3 regions of the Microbacterium hatanonis genome follow, and region 3 is predicted to be linked to each of the others. Evidence: predicted binding sites of a transcription regulator. Region 3 holds the regulator's gene; each other region holds the start of a gene.
What was found. Region 3 encodes LexA, which represses DNA repair genes until DNA is damaged. Its sites were predicted from a motif close to TCGAACANNTGTTCGA; they were not measured.
Positions count from the first base shown of each region.

Region 1: a site for LexA is predicted at 2,637-2,652, ahead of FVP77_RS14415 (HNH endonuclease signature motif containing protein). Genes of this name have one in related genera too.
Region 2: a site for LexA is predicted at 2,329-2,344, ahead of FVP77_RS05250 (HNH endonuclease signature motif containing protein). Genes of this name have one in related genera too.

Region 1 covers NZ_VRSV01000002.1:925,296-930,633, reverse strand. The annotation lists gene FVP77_RS14430 (aromatic ring-hydroxylating oxygenase subunit alpha) at 1-666, opposite strand, end outside; gene FVP77_RS14425 (PDR/VanB family oxidoreductase) at 704-1,648, opposite strand; gene FVP77_RS14420 (GntR family transcriptional regulator) at 1,792-2,499, shown strand; gene FVP77_RS14415 (HNH endonuclease signature motif containing protein) at 2,663-4,057, shown strand; gene FVP77_RS14410 (hypothetical protein) at 4,086-4,592, opposite strand; gene FVP77_RS14405 (primary-amine oxidase) at 4,592-5,338, opposite strand, start outside.
Region 2 covers NZ_VRSV01000001.1:1,090,125-1,095,462, reverse strand. The annotation lists gene FVP77_RS05260 (DUF2268 domain-containing putative Zn-dependent protease) at 1-49, shown strand, start outside; gene FVP77_RS05255 (MerR family transcriptional regulator) at 69-872, opposite strand; gene FVP77_RS05250 (HNH endonuclease signature motif containing protein) at 942-2,318, opposite strand; gene FVP77_RS05245 (MFS transporter) at 2,479-3,636, opposite strand; gene FVP77_RS05240 (TetR/AcrR family transcriptional regulator) at 3,660-4,217, shown strand; gene FVP77_RS05235 (GNAT family N-acetyltransferase) at 4,219-4,722, opposite strand; gene FVP77_RS05230 (hypothetical protein) at 5,030-5,338, shown strand, end outside.
Region 3 covers NZ_VRSV01000001.1:800,641-805,978, forward strand. The annotation lists gene FVP77_RS03760 (S9 family peptidase) at 1-1,712, opposite strand, end outside; gene lexA (transcriptional repressor LexA) at 1,745-2,422, opposite strand; gene FVP77_RS03770 (LysM peptidoglycan-binding domain-containing protein) at 2,691-3,047, shown strand; gene FVP77_RS03775 (histidinol-phosphate transaminase) at 3,068-4,153, shown strand; gene hisB (imidazoleglycerol-phosphate dehydratase HisB) at 4,150-4,758, shown strand; gene hisH (imidazole glycerol phosphate synthase subunit HisH) at 4,755-5,338, shown strand, end outside.

The DNA of each region.
Region 1 (5,338 bases), on a different contig from region 3:
CTCGATGTCGGGGCGGTAGCTCTCACCGACGAGCATCGAGAGCTTCTTGCCCGTGCCCTCGACCTCCTCGGCGAACTGCTGCCCGTACATCTCGCGCGGGTCCTCCTCGATGAAGCGGTGGAGGAACGACACGTGACTGGGATCGATGCCGCCCTCGAGTCCCTGCAGCCAGTTGCACTCCCACAGCCCCTTGAACGCGAAGGTGTACTCCTCCGGCGCGACGAAGCAGTCGTAGTGCGGGAACGGCGGCGGGTCGCCCGCGCCCATGTAGGTGAAGATGATGCCGTTGCGCTCGACGCACGGGTAGTTGGCGATCCGCACCTTGCCGAGGAACTGGCTGTGGTCGGGTTCGGCGGGCTGTTCGACGCAGCGACCCTCGCCGTTGTAGAGCCACCCGTGGTACAGGCAGCGGATGCCGTCCTCCTCGAGGCGCCCGTACGACAGGTCGACGCCCCGGTGGGCGCAGTAGCGGCTGATCAGCCCCCAGCCCTCGCGCTTCTTGAACAGCACGAGGTCTTCGTTCATGATGCGCACCTGCTTCACCGGACGCTCGCCCGGCATCTCCGACACCAGAGCGGCCGGCTGCCAGTACGAGCGCAGCAGATTGCCCAGCGGAGTGCCGGGCCCCGATCGGGTGATCTTCTCGTTGTCTTCCTGCTTGAGCATGCGATGCGCTCCTTCAGTGCGGTTCGGTCGGTGAGGTTCAGGCGTCGAGGACGAGCAGCGGGCACGAGGCGCGGGAGACGCAGACCATGAGGCAGTCGCCGTTCGCCTTCTCCTGCGCCGTGAGGACGAAGTCGCGGTGCTCGGGCTGGCCCTCGACGACGCGGGTCTCGCAGCTGCCGCAGATGCCCTCCTCGCAGTCGGACAGCACCTCCACGCCGGCGCCGCGCATGACCTCGAGGATCGACTCCTCCGGGGTCACCTCGAGCTCGAGGCCGCTGCGATCGAGGCGGATGCGGAAGGGGCCGCCCGGCTCGTACGCGATCTCGGGGGCCGAGAAGTACTCGAGCCGGAGACGGGCATCGGCGTCGGGCACCGCCTCGGCCAGGGCCGTCAGCATCCGTTCCGGTCCGCAGGCGTAGACGAGTGCGTCGGGGGATGCGGCGACCTCGGCGATCAGGTCGGCCCGCGTCCCCTCGTCGCGGGCGACGACGGCGACGTCTCCGCCGAGGGCGGCGAGCTCGTCGAGGAACGGCATGCGCTCGCGCGAGCCGCCGAGGTAGAGCAGCCGCCAGCGGGCTCCGGCCGCCTGCGCCTGGCGCACCATGGGCAGGAGGGGCGTGATGCCGATACCGCCGGCGATGAAGAGGTACTGCTCGGCGGGCTCCAGCGCGAAGTGGTTGCGCGGCTCGCGGACGACGATCTCATCGCCCGGGCGCAGTCGTTCGTGCACGGCCCGGGATCCGCCGCGGCTGTCGCTCTCGCGCAGCACGGCGATCCGGTACCGCGGCGCCGACGGATCGCCGCAGAGCGAGTACTGCCGCACGGGCGCCCCGGGCACGACGAGGTCGATGTGCGCGCCGGCGGTCCAGGAGGGGAGCGCTCCGCCGAGGGGTTCGAGCTCCACCGACAGCACGCCCTCGGCCTCGCGGGCGAGCCCGCGCACCCGGACGCGGATGTCCGTCATCACTTCCAGCCCTGACATACGTGGATCCTAACATCATGAGTATGGATCCAATGTTACTCACCTGGGCGACGTTCCGGCCCGTTCGGGGTCCACGAGAACGAGTTCTGGTACCGTTCCGAGGTGCCGCAGCACCATCTGCGTCGGTGAGGAGACACACCCGAATGGCTGATGAGACGATCGAAGCGTCCTCCGCTCACGCTCTCGTCGATGAGATCGCGGCGAAGATCCGAGCGCGGATCATGAGCGGCGACATCCCCATCGGGGCGCAGCTGCGCCAGGCCGAGCTCGCGAGCGATTTCGGCGTCAGTCGCACCCCGGTGCGCGAGGCGCTCCGTCAGCTGCAGACCGGCGGGCTCATCGACGTGGTCCCCAACCGCGGCGCGGTCGTTCGCGTCCCCGCCCCCTGGGAGGTGCGCGAGGCCTACGAGGTGCGCGCCGAGCTCGAAGCCCTCGCCGCCGCGCGCGCCGTCAGCCGCATCTCGCACGGCGACCTCGACCGGCTCCGCGCCGCCAACCAGGAGATGTACGACCGCTCGGTCGACGGCGGCGCCCCCGCGCGCGCCCTCGACAGCCGTCAGGAGAACGACGTCTTCCACAACACGATCGTGCTCGCGTCGGCCAACGCGCGCCTCGGACGCGCGATCGCCGAGATCAACGAGACCTTCCCCCGCAACGTCTCCGCGCAGCTGCTGGTCAACGACGAGCGCCACCGCGAGGAGAACTACCAGGAGCACCTGCGCATCATCGAGGCCATCGAGCGCGGCGACGCCGAGGCCGCGAGCGCGCAGATGCGCGCCCACGTGCACGGAGCGGGCGAGCAGCTCGCGCGCTGGTACGAGCGCCGCAGCTCGACCGTCTTCACCGGCTGAGGTCGACTCCCCACCAAACACACCCATCGGCCGAGACACCACGCCAGGCGGCGCGTCTCGGCCGATCCGCGCGTGCGGGACCCACGACGGCGGGTGCGCTCGACGTTTCCACAGGGCGACCCGTTACCGACAGCGTGTCGTATGTTTGTTCTAGAATGTAGACATGTTCTCGAACGGCGATACCCCGGCTGGCGGCGAGACGCGGCGTGATGCCGATGCCCCGCAGCCGGAGGCCGACGGCTCGGAGTGGCCCGAGGCGCCGGAGTGGTTCGAGGAGCGGGAGTGGTTCGACGCCGACGCCGATCCTGTCGCGGCGGGGCGTGACGGCCTGGATGCGGTGTCGGATGTGTCGACGTTGATGTCGGTGTTCGCGGCGCAACGGTTCGAGCCCGTCGAGAGCGTCCGCCGGGAGGCGATGGCCGAAGCCGCGGTGTTCCGGGGAAAGACGACAGAGATCCTGATGCGGTCCCTCCGGTTGGAGCTCGCGGCGGTGTTGCAGGTCACGGAGCACACGGCGGAGCGGATGCTGGTGACCGCCGATGGCCTGGTGAACCGGTACCCGACCATGCTCGACGCGCTCTCCCATGCCCGGACGACGGAGCGGCACGCGGATGTGTTCGTCGAACTCGTCGATCAGGTCGAACCGGAGCTGCGTGACCAGGTCGTGCCGCTCGCCGTCGACCTCGCCACCACACACGCACTCGGGTCGTTTCGTCGCCTGCTGCGCAAGCTCGTCGATACGGTGCGGGCGGCGACGCTGAGTGAGCGGCATGCGGAGGCGATTCGGGAGCGGCGGGTGGTGGTGCAGCCGGCGGAGGACGGGATGAGCTGGGTGATGCTCTACACCTCCGCGGTGAAAGCGCACGCGGTTCACAACCGATCAACCGCGATCGCAAAGACCCTCGGCGACCGGGAGGGCGAGGAACGCTCCCTCGACGAACTGCGCGCGGACGTCATGGTCGATCTTCTCGTCGACGGCGACGTCCCGGCCCACCCCGACGCGGCCCGCGTAATCCACGCGATTGTTGCGGTCACCGTCCCCGCACTGTCGCTGCTCGACGACGAGCACGCGCAGACCGCACCGGGAGTGGTGGAGGGGGTCGGGCCGATCCCCATCGACCACGCCCGGGAACTCTGCGGTAGCGCCGACGGGTGGATGCGGGTGCTCACCCACCCCGAGACGGGGATGGTGCTCTCCGTCGGGCGAGACCAATACCGCACCCCGTTGCCGCTGCGCCGGCTGGTGGAGTGGCGGGCCGAGACCTGCATGGCACCCGGATGCGGAACACCGGCCCGCCGGTGCCAGATCGACCATCAACTCGCCTGGGAACACGGCGGCACCACGGAACTCGCCAACCTCGCGCCCCTGTGCGTCGGGCATCACACGATCAAGCATCACGGCGGGTGGCGGGTCACCCAGATCCCCGACAGCGGGGGCGCCCTCGAATGGACCTCCCCGGGCGGGAGACGCTTCGCCGTGCAACCGCAACGGAAGGTGCCGGTCTTCCGGCCCGCACCCGACGACGATCACCCACCCGAAGCCGCGGCACCCTTCTGAGTCGCATACCGGTACGCGAACCTTGGGCTCAGCCGAGGGCCGCGCCGGCGAGGAGCAGCAGCGAGACGGCCATGCTGACGTACTGCACCCGCTCGAGCAGGTGCGCGCGACGCAGGCGCGTCGCCGACCAGGCCGCGTACAGGGCGATCGCGGCGACCAGCGGCAGCACGAGCGAAGCGACCGAACCGCCGTGGTGCGACCCGCTGGTCACGACCGGTCCGCCCGACATCGCCAGCATCAGCCCCGCCATGAGGATCGCCCCGATCGCGGAGTGCACGCGCATCCCCACGACCGCCGCGGGCTCGGTCGGACGCCGCCGCCTCGCCCCGAGCGCCATGGCGAGGGCGACGGTCAGCGCACTCCACCCGACCACGGGCACGAGGTGCGCGGCCGTGACGACGTCGAGCATCGCCAGGAACATCACGATCGACAGCGACAGCTCTCGCAGCCGCGGTCGCGGAGCATCGAGGGCGACGCAGCAGGTTCCGAGGCCGGCAGCCCCCAACGCTCCCGCGTGCAGCAGTTCCGCCGGCATCAGTGGTGATCGTGGTGGTGCGCGTGCGGGTCGTCGCTGCCGTGCTGCACGTGAGCGTGACCGTCGTGGTCGTGACCGTCGTGGCCGTTCGCGCCGGTCGGCGCGTGGCAGGCGGCCTCCTCGGACGGCGGGACGTCGAGCGACGGGTTTCGCACGAAGAAGCCGTCGGGCTCGAGGCGGAGTCCGATCTTGTGGGCCGGCATGATCGGCCACTCCTCGGGCTTCGGGTAGTGGTGCACACCGACGATCGGCCACACCACGAGCTCGGCGCCGTCGAGCGGACGGTCGGCCTGCTGCCAGGCCGTGATGCCCTCGGCCTCGAGGGGCGCCTGGTTCGGATACTCCCCCGCGATGAACCGCTCCGAGGCGTCGTAGGCGGTGGCCCACAGGTGCTTGCCGACGAAGGGCGCCTTGCGCGCCACGATGCTCCCGGGCTTGGCGAACAGGCGCGTGGTGTTGAGCACCGACAGGCGGTACGCCGTGGACTCTCCGAAGCGGTTGGTGTTCTCGGTGTTCTCGATACGCCAGTGCAGGGCACGGGACGCATCGGCCATGCGCGCCGCATCCTTCTCCGACGAGATGGTCTCCGACACCATCTTCACCGCGTTCCCCCAGGGGTTCAGCTCGTCGTCCTCCTCGACCTCCGCGTGCACCTCGACGAGCCGGTTCAACGGCCCGTCGACGGCGGTGTCGAGACGGATGGCGAAGTAGTGCTGGTGGGTCGGCGCCTGCACGTTCGGACTCAC
Region 2 (5,338 bases), 290 kb from region 3:
TGTATCGAGCGCCGAGGTGATCGACGTCGCGCTGCGCGTTCTGCGTTGAATCGACGACGCGCGGCGAATCACTCCCAGGTCGCCGTCGCAGGGTCGACGCCATGGGCGCGTGCGTTGGCCTCGATGACCTCCTCCATCCACGCGGCGAGCCCCGGCTCCTCTTCGTCGAAGGTCGCGGCGAATCCGGGCTCGGTGACGTAGCGTCTCGCGACCAGCACCTGCATCGACAGGGTGCAGTGGAAGTACTCGCCGAGGGCGGCGCGATGGCGTTCGGCGAGAACGTTCGCCGCGTCGCTGCCCGGCACGGTGCCGTGACGTTTCGCCTCTGCGAGGGCGGTGATGACCTGGTTCATCGCCCCGGTGACGTCGCGCCAGTCGTCGGTCGAGCGGCCGGCCGACCTCTCGGAGTACTCCGCCCACTGAGCGGTGTTTCCCCACCTCTCGCGTGCGGCGGCGCTCCATTCGGGGTTCCATGCCGTGCCGAAGACCTCGGTCTGCTCCGCCTCGTCGAGGAGCACCCCCTCGCGGTCGGCCGCGATCAGCCGATCGACATCGTCCACCAGGGACTGCATCTCGGCGATCTTCTCGACGATCGCGGCACGGCGGCCGTCGAGTTCCGCCCGGCGTGTCGCCGCGTCGGCGATGAGCAATGCGGGGACGTCCTGCAGCGCCACGCCCAGTTCGCGGAAGAGAAGCACGCGACGCAAGCGCGCCACATCGGCCGGGAGGTAGCTGCGGTACCCGTTCGCGCTCCGGCCCGACGGGCCGGCCACCCCGAGCGCATCCCAGTGATGGAGAGTGCGCACCGAGACGCCGAGGCGTCTCGCGACGGTGCCGACACGTTCGCCGTCGCGGGGGTCGGAAGCATCCATCTCCCCATCATGGCGAGCGGATGCGCGCACGACGCGAAGCGCCGCGTGTGCGCGTCGGAAGGGCGCGGGTCAGAAGGGTGCGGTGGATTCGGGCGGGTGATCGTCGTCGGGTGCGGGTCGGAAGACCGGGACCTTCCGTTCCGGTTGCACCACGAAGCGTCTTCCGCCGGGGGATGTCCATTCGAGGGATCCGCCACTGACGGGGATCTGCGTGACCCGCCACCCACCGTGATGCTTGATGGTGTGATGCCCGACGCACAGGGGCGCGAGGTTGGCGAGTTCCGTGGTGCCGCCGTGTTCCCAGGCGAGTTGATGGTCGATCTGGCACCGGCGAGCCGGTATTCCACATCCGGGAGCCATACAGGTCTCCGCCCGCCACTCCACCAGCCGGCGCAGCGGCAACGGGGTGCGGTACTGCTCGCGTCCGACGGAGAGCACCATCCCGGTCTCGGGGTGGGTGAGCACCCGCATCCACCCGTCCGCGCCGCCGCAGATTTCCCTCGCTTGGTCGATGGGGATCGGACCGACCCCCTCCACCACCGCCGGGGCCGTGTTCGCGTGCTCGTCATTGAGCAGCGACAGTGCGGGGACGGTGACCGCGACCGTCGCGCGGATTCCGCGGGCCGCGTCGGGGTGGGCCGGGACGTCGCCGTCGACGAGGAGGTCGACCACCACATCGGCGCGCAACTCGTCGAGGGAGCGTTCCTCGCCCTCCCGTTCGCCGAGGGTCTTTGCGATCGCGGTCGCGCGGTTGTGAACCGCGTGCGCTTTCACCGCGGAGGTGTAGAGCATCACCCAGCTCATCCCGTCCTCCCCGGGTTGCACCACCACCCGCCGCTCCCGGATCGCCTCCGCGTGCCGCTCACTCAGCGTCGCCGCCCGCACCGTGTCCACGAGCTTGCGCAGCAACCGGCGGAATGACCCGAGCGCGTGTGTGGTGGCGAGGTCGACGGCGAGCGGCACGACCTGGTCACGCAGCTCCGGTTCCACCTGATCGACGAGTTCGACGAACACGTCCGCGTGCCGCTCCGTCGTCCGGGCATGGGAGAGCGCGTCGAGCATGGCCGGGTACCGGTTCACGAGGCCGTCGGCGGTCACCAGCATCCGCTCCGCGGTGTGCTCGGTGACCTGCAACACCGTCGCGAGCTCGAGCCGCAGGGACCGCATCAGGATCTCCGTCGTCCTCCCCCGGAACACCGCCGCCTCGGCCACCGCATCCCGCCGGACGCCCTCGACCCGCTCGAACCGTTGCGCCGCGAACACCGACATCAACGTCGACACATCCGCCACCGCATCCAACCCGTCACGCCCCGCCGCCACAGGATCGGCGTCGGCGTCGAACCACACCCGCTCATCGATCCACGACTCGCCCGACTCGTCCGCCGCACCAGCATCGGAACCGCGCCGCGCCTCACCGCCGAACGCGGTGTCATCGTTCTCGAGCATGCCTACATTCTAGAACATAGCTACGACACTTTCCCAAGACAGACCCACCCTGTGGACAAGTCGCCCAAGGGCGAGGAGCGACCTAATCGAGCAGCATGGCAATGTACACATTCAGCACGGTCGACGCTCTCATCCCGCCACCGTATCGAGCAGCGGGTCGCTACCGCTCCGCACGCGTCATCCGGGTTCGCGGTCCCGCCGCCGGCACGATCGCCGCCGCCGACACCGCAGCCGCCAGCCCGAAGGCCGCGGGGTAGCCCGCCGCGGATGTCACGCCACCCACGACCGCCGCCCCGAGCGCCTGACCCAGGATCAGCGTGACGAACAGCAACGCAGTGCCGGCAGCTGCCCGCCGGGCGTCGATCCGCGCGGTCCACGCGATCAGCACGCCGCTCCCGGCCGTGTACCCCCAGCCGAACGCGGCGAAGGTGACGAGTGCCCACGCTCCCCCGGCCAGCACTCCGGCGGTCGCGATCGCGACGACCGTCGCCGTCACGATCCACGCGCCGGGCGGCTCCAGCCTCTCCATGCACCGCGCGGTGACGATCACGAGCGTGCCGCCGACACCGAGCGCGATCCACGCGGCCATCGATGCGCCCGACCCGGTTCCCGACTCGACGAGCATCGTGCGTCCGTAGGTCCAGACGGCGGCAGACCCCGCACCGAAAAGCAGCGCCGCGAGCAGCACGCGGCGATGTGCGACGAACCACGACGGGGGCGGAAGCGCGCGCGGCGCCGCAGCAGCCGCCCCTCCTCGCCCCGCCACGAGCACACCCGCGGCCGCAAGCACGGTGACCACGGCGGCGATCACCCACGCGAGGCGCCAGTCGGGCGCGAGCAGCAGCGCGAGCGTGCCGGCGATGACGACGCCCGGACCGGTTCCCGCGTTGACGATGGCCTGGACTCGCGGCGATCGCGCGGTGCCGGGGTCGCGTTGGAGCACCGCCACCAGAGCCGGCGACGCGAGACCCGCGCCGGCCGAGCTCGCGATGGCGAACACAGCGAAGACGAGCGAGACCGGCGCGACCGCCATACCGAGGGCGCCGACGGATGCGGCGACAGCGGCCGCGACCACGAGCGCGCGCGCATGTCGTGCTGCCGTGAGGAAGCCGATCACGGCACCGACGCAGTAGACGACCGACGCCCCCGCCGAGACGATGCCCGCCGCGGCGACGTCGAGCCCGAGGTCGGCCTGCACGTCGGGCAGGAAGAGCCCGTACGCCATGCGGACCAGGCCGTAGGTCGCGGCGATCAGCGCTGCTCCGGCCGCGACGAGCGGCACGGGCGATGTCGCTCGTAACAAAAACGGTCGTTTCACTTTTGCGAGTCTAGGGTGCTGTCATGGCTTTGCGAACCCGCACCGAGACGAAGCTGCTCGACGCGGCCGACGAGCTGTTCTTCACGCGAGGCATCGCCGCCACCCCGATAGACGCCGTGCTCGAGCGCGCGGGAGTGTCGGCCGCGACGCTGTATCGCGGATATCCGAGCAAAGACGCCCTCGTCGCCGCGACCCTGGAGCGACGGCACGCCGCATGGATCGAGACGTGGGATGCCGCCGTCGCCGCACAGACGAACGACGAGGGCCGGCTGCTGGCGATCTTCGACGCACTCGACGCCTTCCGATCGCAGCCAGCGGGCTCGCGCTGGTGCGCGTTCCTCGGCAGCGCGGCGGAGTATGCCGACGCACCACCGGAGGTCGACGCCGCGATCCACCGCGACACCGATTCGATGCGCGCCCGCCTGACCGGCTTCGCGGCCGCCGTCGACCCCGCACGCGCAGAGGTATTGGCCGATCAGCTGGTGCTCGTCGTCACCGGCGACCTCGCCATGCGACTGCGCTCCCCCGCGCACACGAGCCGGGTCGCCCGCGACGTTGCGGCTGCACTCGTCGCGGGATAGGTCAGGATGCTGCGGCGAGCGCCGTCAGCGCGTCGCCGGTCAGGCGCTGGGTGGTCCACTCGTCCATCGGAGCAGCCGAGATCGAACGGTAGAAGGCGATGGCCGGGGCATTCCAGTCGAGCACGGTCCATTCCAGACGGGAGTACCCGCGGGCGACGCAGACCTCGGCGAGCGAGGAGATGAGCGCCTTCCCGTAGCCGCGCCCCCGCTGCGCGTCGTCGACGTAGAGGTCTTCGAGCCAGATGCCGTGGCGTCCGGTCCACGTCGAGTAGGTCAGGAACCACAGCGCGATACCGACGATGCGGCCGTCGCGCTCGACGACATGGCCGAAGGCCTTGGGGTCTTCGCCGAAGAGGGTCGCGGTCAGCGCGTCGACGGTGTTCTCCACAGCATCCGGTTCGCGCTCGTAGTCGGCGAGCGCCTGGATGCAGGCCAGGATTCCGGCTTCATCGCCTGGCTGCGCGGTGCGGAGGATGGCGGAGTCGTCGAGGGTGCGCGGGTTCACCCCTCGAGCGTAGAGCCGAGAAGGTCGGACCGCCGTAAAGGGGCGGCGGTCCGACCGGTCATCTCGACTTCGCGGCCTGGCGGCGTTCTAGCCGAGCCAGCCGAGAAGGACGGCGCGCAAGTTCTTGAGGTACTTCAGGGCTTTGAGTGCTTCGAACATGTGTGACTCCTTCGTCGGTTGACCGCAGGCTACGCCCGCCGCGACTCCCGGGGAATGGCGAACTCGATTTCCCCGTACTGGATTCTGGAACCCCCTGCTTTCCCGGTATTTCGCACAGGTTGGGCGGCGACCCGCCATACTCGCGAGCATGAGTGCTTCCGGGGTGGGCCGGGCGGTACGTCGCCGTCGCGTCGCGGTCACGGCGATGGCGGTGTCTGCGGCGATCGTCGCGTTAACGGCGTCGCCCGCTCTCGCGGCCGACGGACCCGTGGCGCCGTGGTCGCAGGTCACCTCTCTGCAGGGCGACGTCGACCTGAGGGCGGGCGATATCGAGGTGCTGAAAACCACCGTCTCGAGCCCTGCGCACCTCCTCACCTTTCCATTCACCGACATCAACCTCATCCAGGGTGGTGGGGCAGAGGCGGTCGTCGACACCTCCCTGCTGCGCTTGACCGCG
Region 3 (5,338 bases):
TCTTCCGACCCCTGCAGGATGAGCATCGGCACGCGGAATCGGTCGGCCGACGTCAGCGGTGAGCGCTCGATGTAGACGGGCTCGGCTTCGGGCAGCGGGCCGATGAGTCCGTCGAGGTAGCGCGCTTCGAAGTCGTGCGTGTCCGCGGCGAGAGCCCTGGCGTCCCCGACGCCGTACCGCGAGATGCCGGCGGCGAAGACGTCGGTGCGGACGAGTGCCGACAGCACCGTCCATCCGCCGGCGGAGCCGCCCTCGATCGCGATCCGCGAGGGATCGGCGAGTCCGTCATCGCTGAGAGCGGTCGCCGCGGCGGCCACGTCGTCGACGTCGACGACGCCCCACTGCCCGCGAAGGCGCTCGCGGTAGGGGCGTCCGTAACCGGTCGAGCCGCCGTAGTTGACGTCGAGCACGCCGATCCCACGGCTCGTGAAGTACGCGACTTTGGCCGACGCGGCGGGACCCACGTGCGACGTCGGACCCCCGTGCACCAGGACGAGGTAGGGCGGCTTCTCACCCGTCGGGAGGGTGACCTCGGGATTCGTCGGGGGGTAGGCGAAGGCGTGAACCGGCCCGTGGGGTCCGGGCGCGGTGACCGACTGCGCGACCGGGAACCACTCCGGGCCGGGGCCGTTCGCGCCGCCGGCGATGCGCTCCACGATCGGCGCATCGGCATCGCTCGCGTCGACCAGCCAGAGGCCGGAGCCGCCTGAGGCCGTAGCGCCCGAGACGAGCGCGCGCGTCGCCGAGACGTCCTCGACGGCGGCGCCGGCGACGACCGGTACCGGCACGGGCGCGACGCGGTCGCCGTCGACGACGACGAGCTCGTCGGCCCCGTCGGTGCGGACCGCGACAAGGCGGCCGTCATCGAGCGCTCCGAACCACCGCGTGCCGAGCACCCACAGCGCGCCACCGGTGTCGGCGTCCGCCGGAGCCACGGGGACGGGTGCGGCGTCGCCACCGACGCGCCAGAGGTTCCATCGTCCGGTCGGGTCGTCGGCGTAGGTCACCTCGCGCGGGCCGGTCCAGACCGGCTGCAGCGGGGCGCTGTCGCGCGCGTTGATCGTGCGGGGATCCGAGGCGCGGCCGTCGACGATGTCGGCGACGCGCAGCTGCGTGCGATCCCAGGGCATGTCGGGGTGGTTCCAGGCGACCCACGCCAGACGCCCGCCATCGGGGGAGATCGCGGGCTGCGCGACGAAATCGGTGCCGCCGGCCACGCTCACGAGGCGATCGGCGTCGTCGGCGGCGGATCCGTCGAGCGGGATGCGCACGATGTCGCGCGTCGGAACTGCAGCTCCCTCGTGGCGTTCGCGGACGGCGAGCAGCATGCCCGCGCCCCACACGAGGCCCGCGAATCGCGCGGAGGGGTCGTCGGGGGTGAGCGGACGCGGGCGTCCGCCCGGCGTGAGGGCCCACACGCGCTGGTCGGACTTCTCGGAGAAGACCAGCTCGCCGTCGGCGGCGGTCCATGCGCCGCCCCCGTACTCGTGGACGCGGGAGCGGGCACTCAGCGGAGCGGGGAGCAGATCGTCGATCGATCCGTCGGGCCGTCGGCGCAGCACCGTCGTGCGCCCGCCCTCCGAGGGCATCGTCTGACCCCACCAGATGTCGTCACCGACGAAACGCGCTCCGTCGGTGCGCGGGGACGCCGCGGCGACCGAGGACGCACTGAACGGGGAGGGCCAGGAACCGTAGGGGAGCGCAGAAGCCATCCCCTCACCCTAGGGCGGGGGCAGGACGTCGGTCAGACGGCTCGGAGCACCGCCACGACCTTGCCGAGGACGACGGCGTCGTCGCCGAGGATCGGCTCGAACGCGCTGTTGCGGGGGAGCAGCCAGGTGTGGCCGTCGCGCCGGCGGAAGGTCTTGACCGTGGCCTCGTCGTCGAGCATCGCCGCGACGATCTCGCCGTTCTCAGCGTTCTGCTGCGAACGCACGACCACCCAGTCGCCGTCGCAGATGGCGGCGTCGATCATCGACTCGCCCGACACCTTCAGCATGAACAGGTCGCCCTTGCCGACGAGCTGTCGGGGAAGGGGGAAGATCTCGTCGACCTGCTGATCGGCGGTGATCGGCACGCCGGCGGCGATACGCCCGACGAGGGGGACGAGCGCGGCGTCGCCCACGGCGGGGGCACTATCGGCGGGGTTCTCCGCAGACGCGCCGGGGAGGTCGATCAGCACCTCCATCGCACGCGTCTTGCCGGGGTCGCGACGCAGGTAACCGCTCAGCTCGAGCTGGTTGAGCTGGTGCGTGACGCTGGAGAGCGACTTGAGCCCGACCGCGTCGCCGATCTCGCGCATGCTCGGCGGGTAGCCGTGACGGCTGATCGACCGCTGGATCACTTCGAGGATCGCCATCTGCTTCTCGCTCAGGCTCTTGCGGCGGCGGGTCTGCGGCTTGTCCCGGGCGCCGGACGGCATCGCGTCGCTCATTCTGGCTGCTCCCTCTCGCGCCCGAGGGGCGCCGGTCTTCGAATGTCGGAGGTCCGTGATGGTGTCTCCCTGTCGAAACCGTATACGGATTCGCACGCGCCGACCGGCTGCCCGCCGCGTGTCGCGTTCGATCCATCTCCGAGAGGAACGGTGTTGACACCCTGACTGTATCGAAGATAGATTCGGAAGAGAGCTTCGCATCCGGTACTCCGGCCCGAGCGCCGGATGCGAATCTCTCACCTGAGGAGGAACCCCCATGACCAGCATCGGCATCGCCCCCGTCGTCCCGACCACGCGCCTTCGTCTGACTGCGCGCGGTCGCCGGGTGCTCACCGGTCTCGCCGCCTTCCCGTTCGTGGTGGCCATCGCGGTCGCGGCGATCAGCGGCGGTTCTGCTCTGGCGTCCCGCGATGCGGGTGCGCCGGCCGGTGCCTTCACCGAGGTCACGGTGATGGCGGGCGAGTCGCTCTGGGGGATCGCGCAGGAGGTCGCGCCGAGCGCCGATCCTCGCGACGTCGTCGACGCGATCGTGCGGCTGAACGCCCTCGACGGGGTGGAGCTCTCCGCGGGTCAGCGTCTCTCCATTCCGGCGGAGTACTCCGCGGCCCCCTGAGCCCGCCCTAACATCGAAGGGTGACCACGAGGCTCGATGACCTTCCGCTCCGCGACGATCTGCGCGGAATGAAACCGTACGGCGCGCCCCAGGCGGCGTTGCCGGTGGCGCTGAACGTGAACGAGAACACGCATCCGGTGCCCGACGACGTGGCCGGTGACATCCTCGACGCAGTGGCGCGGGCTCTGCGCGACGTGAATCGGTACCCCGACCGCGAATTCACCGCACTGCGCGAAGCGTTCGCCGACTATCTGGGCGAGGGGCTCACGCGTGAGCAGATCTGGGCCGGCAACGGATCGAACGAGGTGCTGCAGCACCTGCTCCAGGCGTTCGCGGGCCCGGGTCGCACCGCTTTCTCGTTCGACCCGACGTACTCGATGTACCCGCTGCTCACCCGGGGAACGGGCGCGCGATGGGTGTCGGGGGTGAGGTCCCACGACTACACCGTGTCGCCGGCCTCGGCGGCCGAGCAGATCTCGGAGGTGCGTCCCGACGTGACCTTCCTCTGCGCGCCAAACAACCCGACCGGCACTCCCATGTCGCTCGACGTGATCGAGGCCGCCTACGACGCGACCGAGGGGATCGTCATCGTCGACGAGGCGTACCAGGAATTCGCCCCCCACGACGCCCCGTCCGCGGTCAGTCTCCTCCCCGGTCGGGAGCGTCTCGTCGTCTCTCGCACCATGAGCAAGGCCTTCGCCTTCGCCGGGGCTCGGGTCGGATACCTGGCCGCCGATCCGGCGCTCATCGATGCCCTTCGCCTCGTTCGGCTGCCGTATCACCTGAGCGCGCTCACCCAGGCGGCGGCGACGGCGGCTCTGGGGCACGCCGACACGATGCTGGGCATGGTCGACGAGATCGTGTCGCAGCGCGACCGCATCTCCGCGACCGTGGAGGCGCTCGGGTACCAGGCGCACGAGTCGTGGACGAACTTCGTCCTCTTCGGCGGCGTCGCCGACCCCGCGGCGACCTGGCAGGCGCTGTACGACCGCGGAGTCCTGATCCGCGACATCGGCATCCCCCACCACCTGCGGGTCACAGCGGGGACGGCGGACGAGACGACCGCGTTCCTCGACGCACTGGCCTCGATAGGATCGGGCTCATGACCGGCCGCACCCGAACCGCCTCGATCCGCCGCGCGACCAGCGAGTCGAGCGTGGAGCTGGAGCTGAACCTCGACGGGTCGGGCAAGAGCTCGATCGACACGTCGGTTCCGTTCTTCGACCACATGCTGACGGCGTTCGCGAAGCACTCGCTGACCGATCTCACCGTCCGCGCCGCGGGCGACACGCACATCGACGCCCACCACACCGTCGAGGACGTATCGATCGTGCTCGGCACGGCGATCCGCGAGGCTCTGGGCGACAAGGCCGGCATCTCGCGCTACGGCGACGCCCTCGTGCCGCTCGACGAGGCCCTCGCCCAGGCGGTCGTCGACATCAGCGGACGCCCCTATCTCGTGCACCTCGGCGAACCCGACGGGTTCGAGCAGCACCTCATCGGAGGGCACTTCACCGGGTCGCTCGTGCGCCACACGTTCGAGGCGATCGCCTTCAACGGCGGTCTCACCGTGCACGTGCGCGTGCTCGGCGGCCGCGACCCGCACCACATCGCGGAGGCGGAGTACAAGGCGTTCGCGCGCGCATTCCGCCAGGCGAAGGCACTCGACCCGCTGATCGACGGCATCCCGAGCACGAAGGGCGCTCTGTGAGCTCGCGTCCCCTCGTCGCGGTCCTCGACTACGGATCGGGCAACGTCCACTCGGCCGTCAAAGCGCTGGTGGCGGCCGGCGCCGATGCGCGTCTGACCCGCGACCGCGATCTCGTGCTCGAGGCCGACGGCCTGGTCGTACCGGGGGTCGGGGCCTTCGAGGCCGTCATGGGCGCGCTCCGGGCTCACCGAGGGGGCGACCTGATCGATCGGCGTCTCGCGGGCGGACGCCCGGTGCTCGGCATCTGCGTCGGCATGCAGGTGCTGTTCGAACGCGGCGTCGAGCGCGGCGTCGACAGTGAGGGGCTGGGGGAGTGGCCGGGCGCGGTCACCCAGCTCGAGGCGCCGGTGCTCCCGCACATGGGGTGGAACACCGTTCGCCCCGATGCGGGGTCGCGCCTGTTCGCCGGCATCGAGCAGGAGCGCTTCTATTTCGTGCACTCGTACGCGGCCCAGCGCTGGGAGCTCGACGTGCAGCCGCCGTTCCCGGCGCCGGCGCTGACCTGGTGCGACTACGGCGAGCCGTTCCTCGCTGCGGTCGAGAACGGTCCGCTGGCGGCGACGCAGTTCCACCCCGAGAA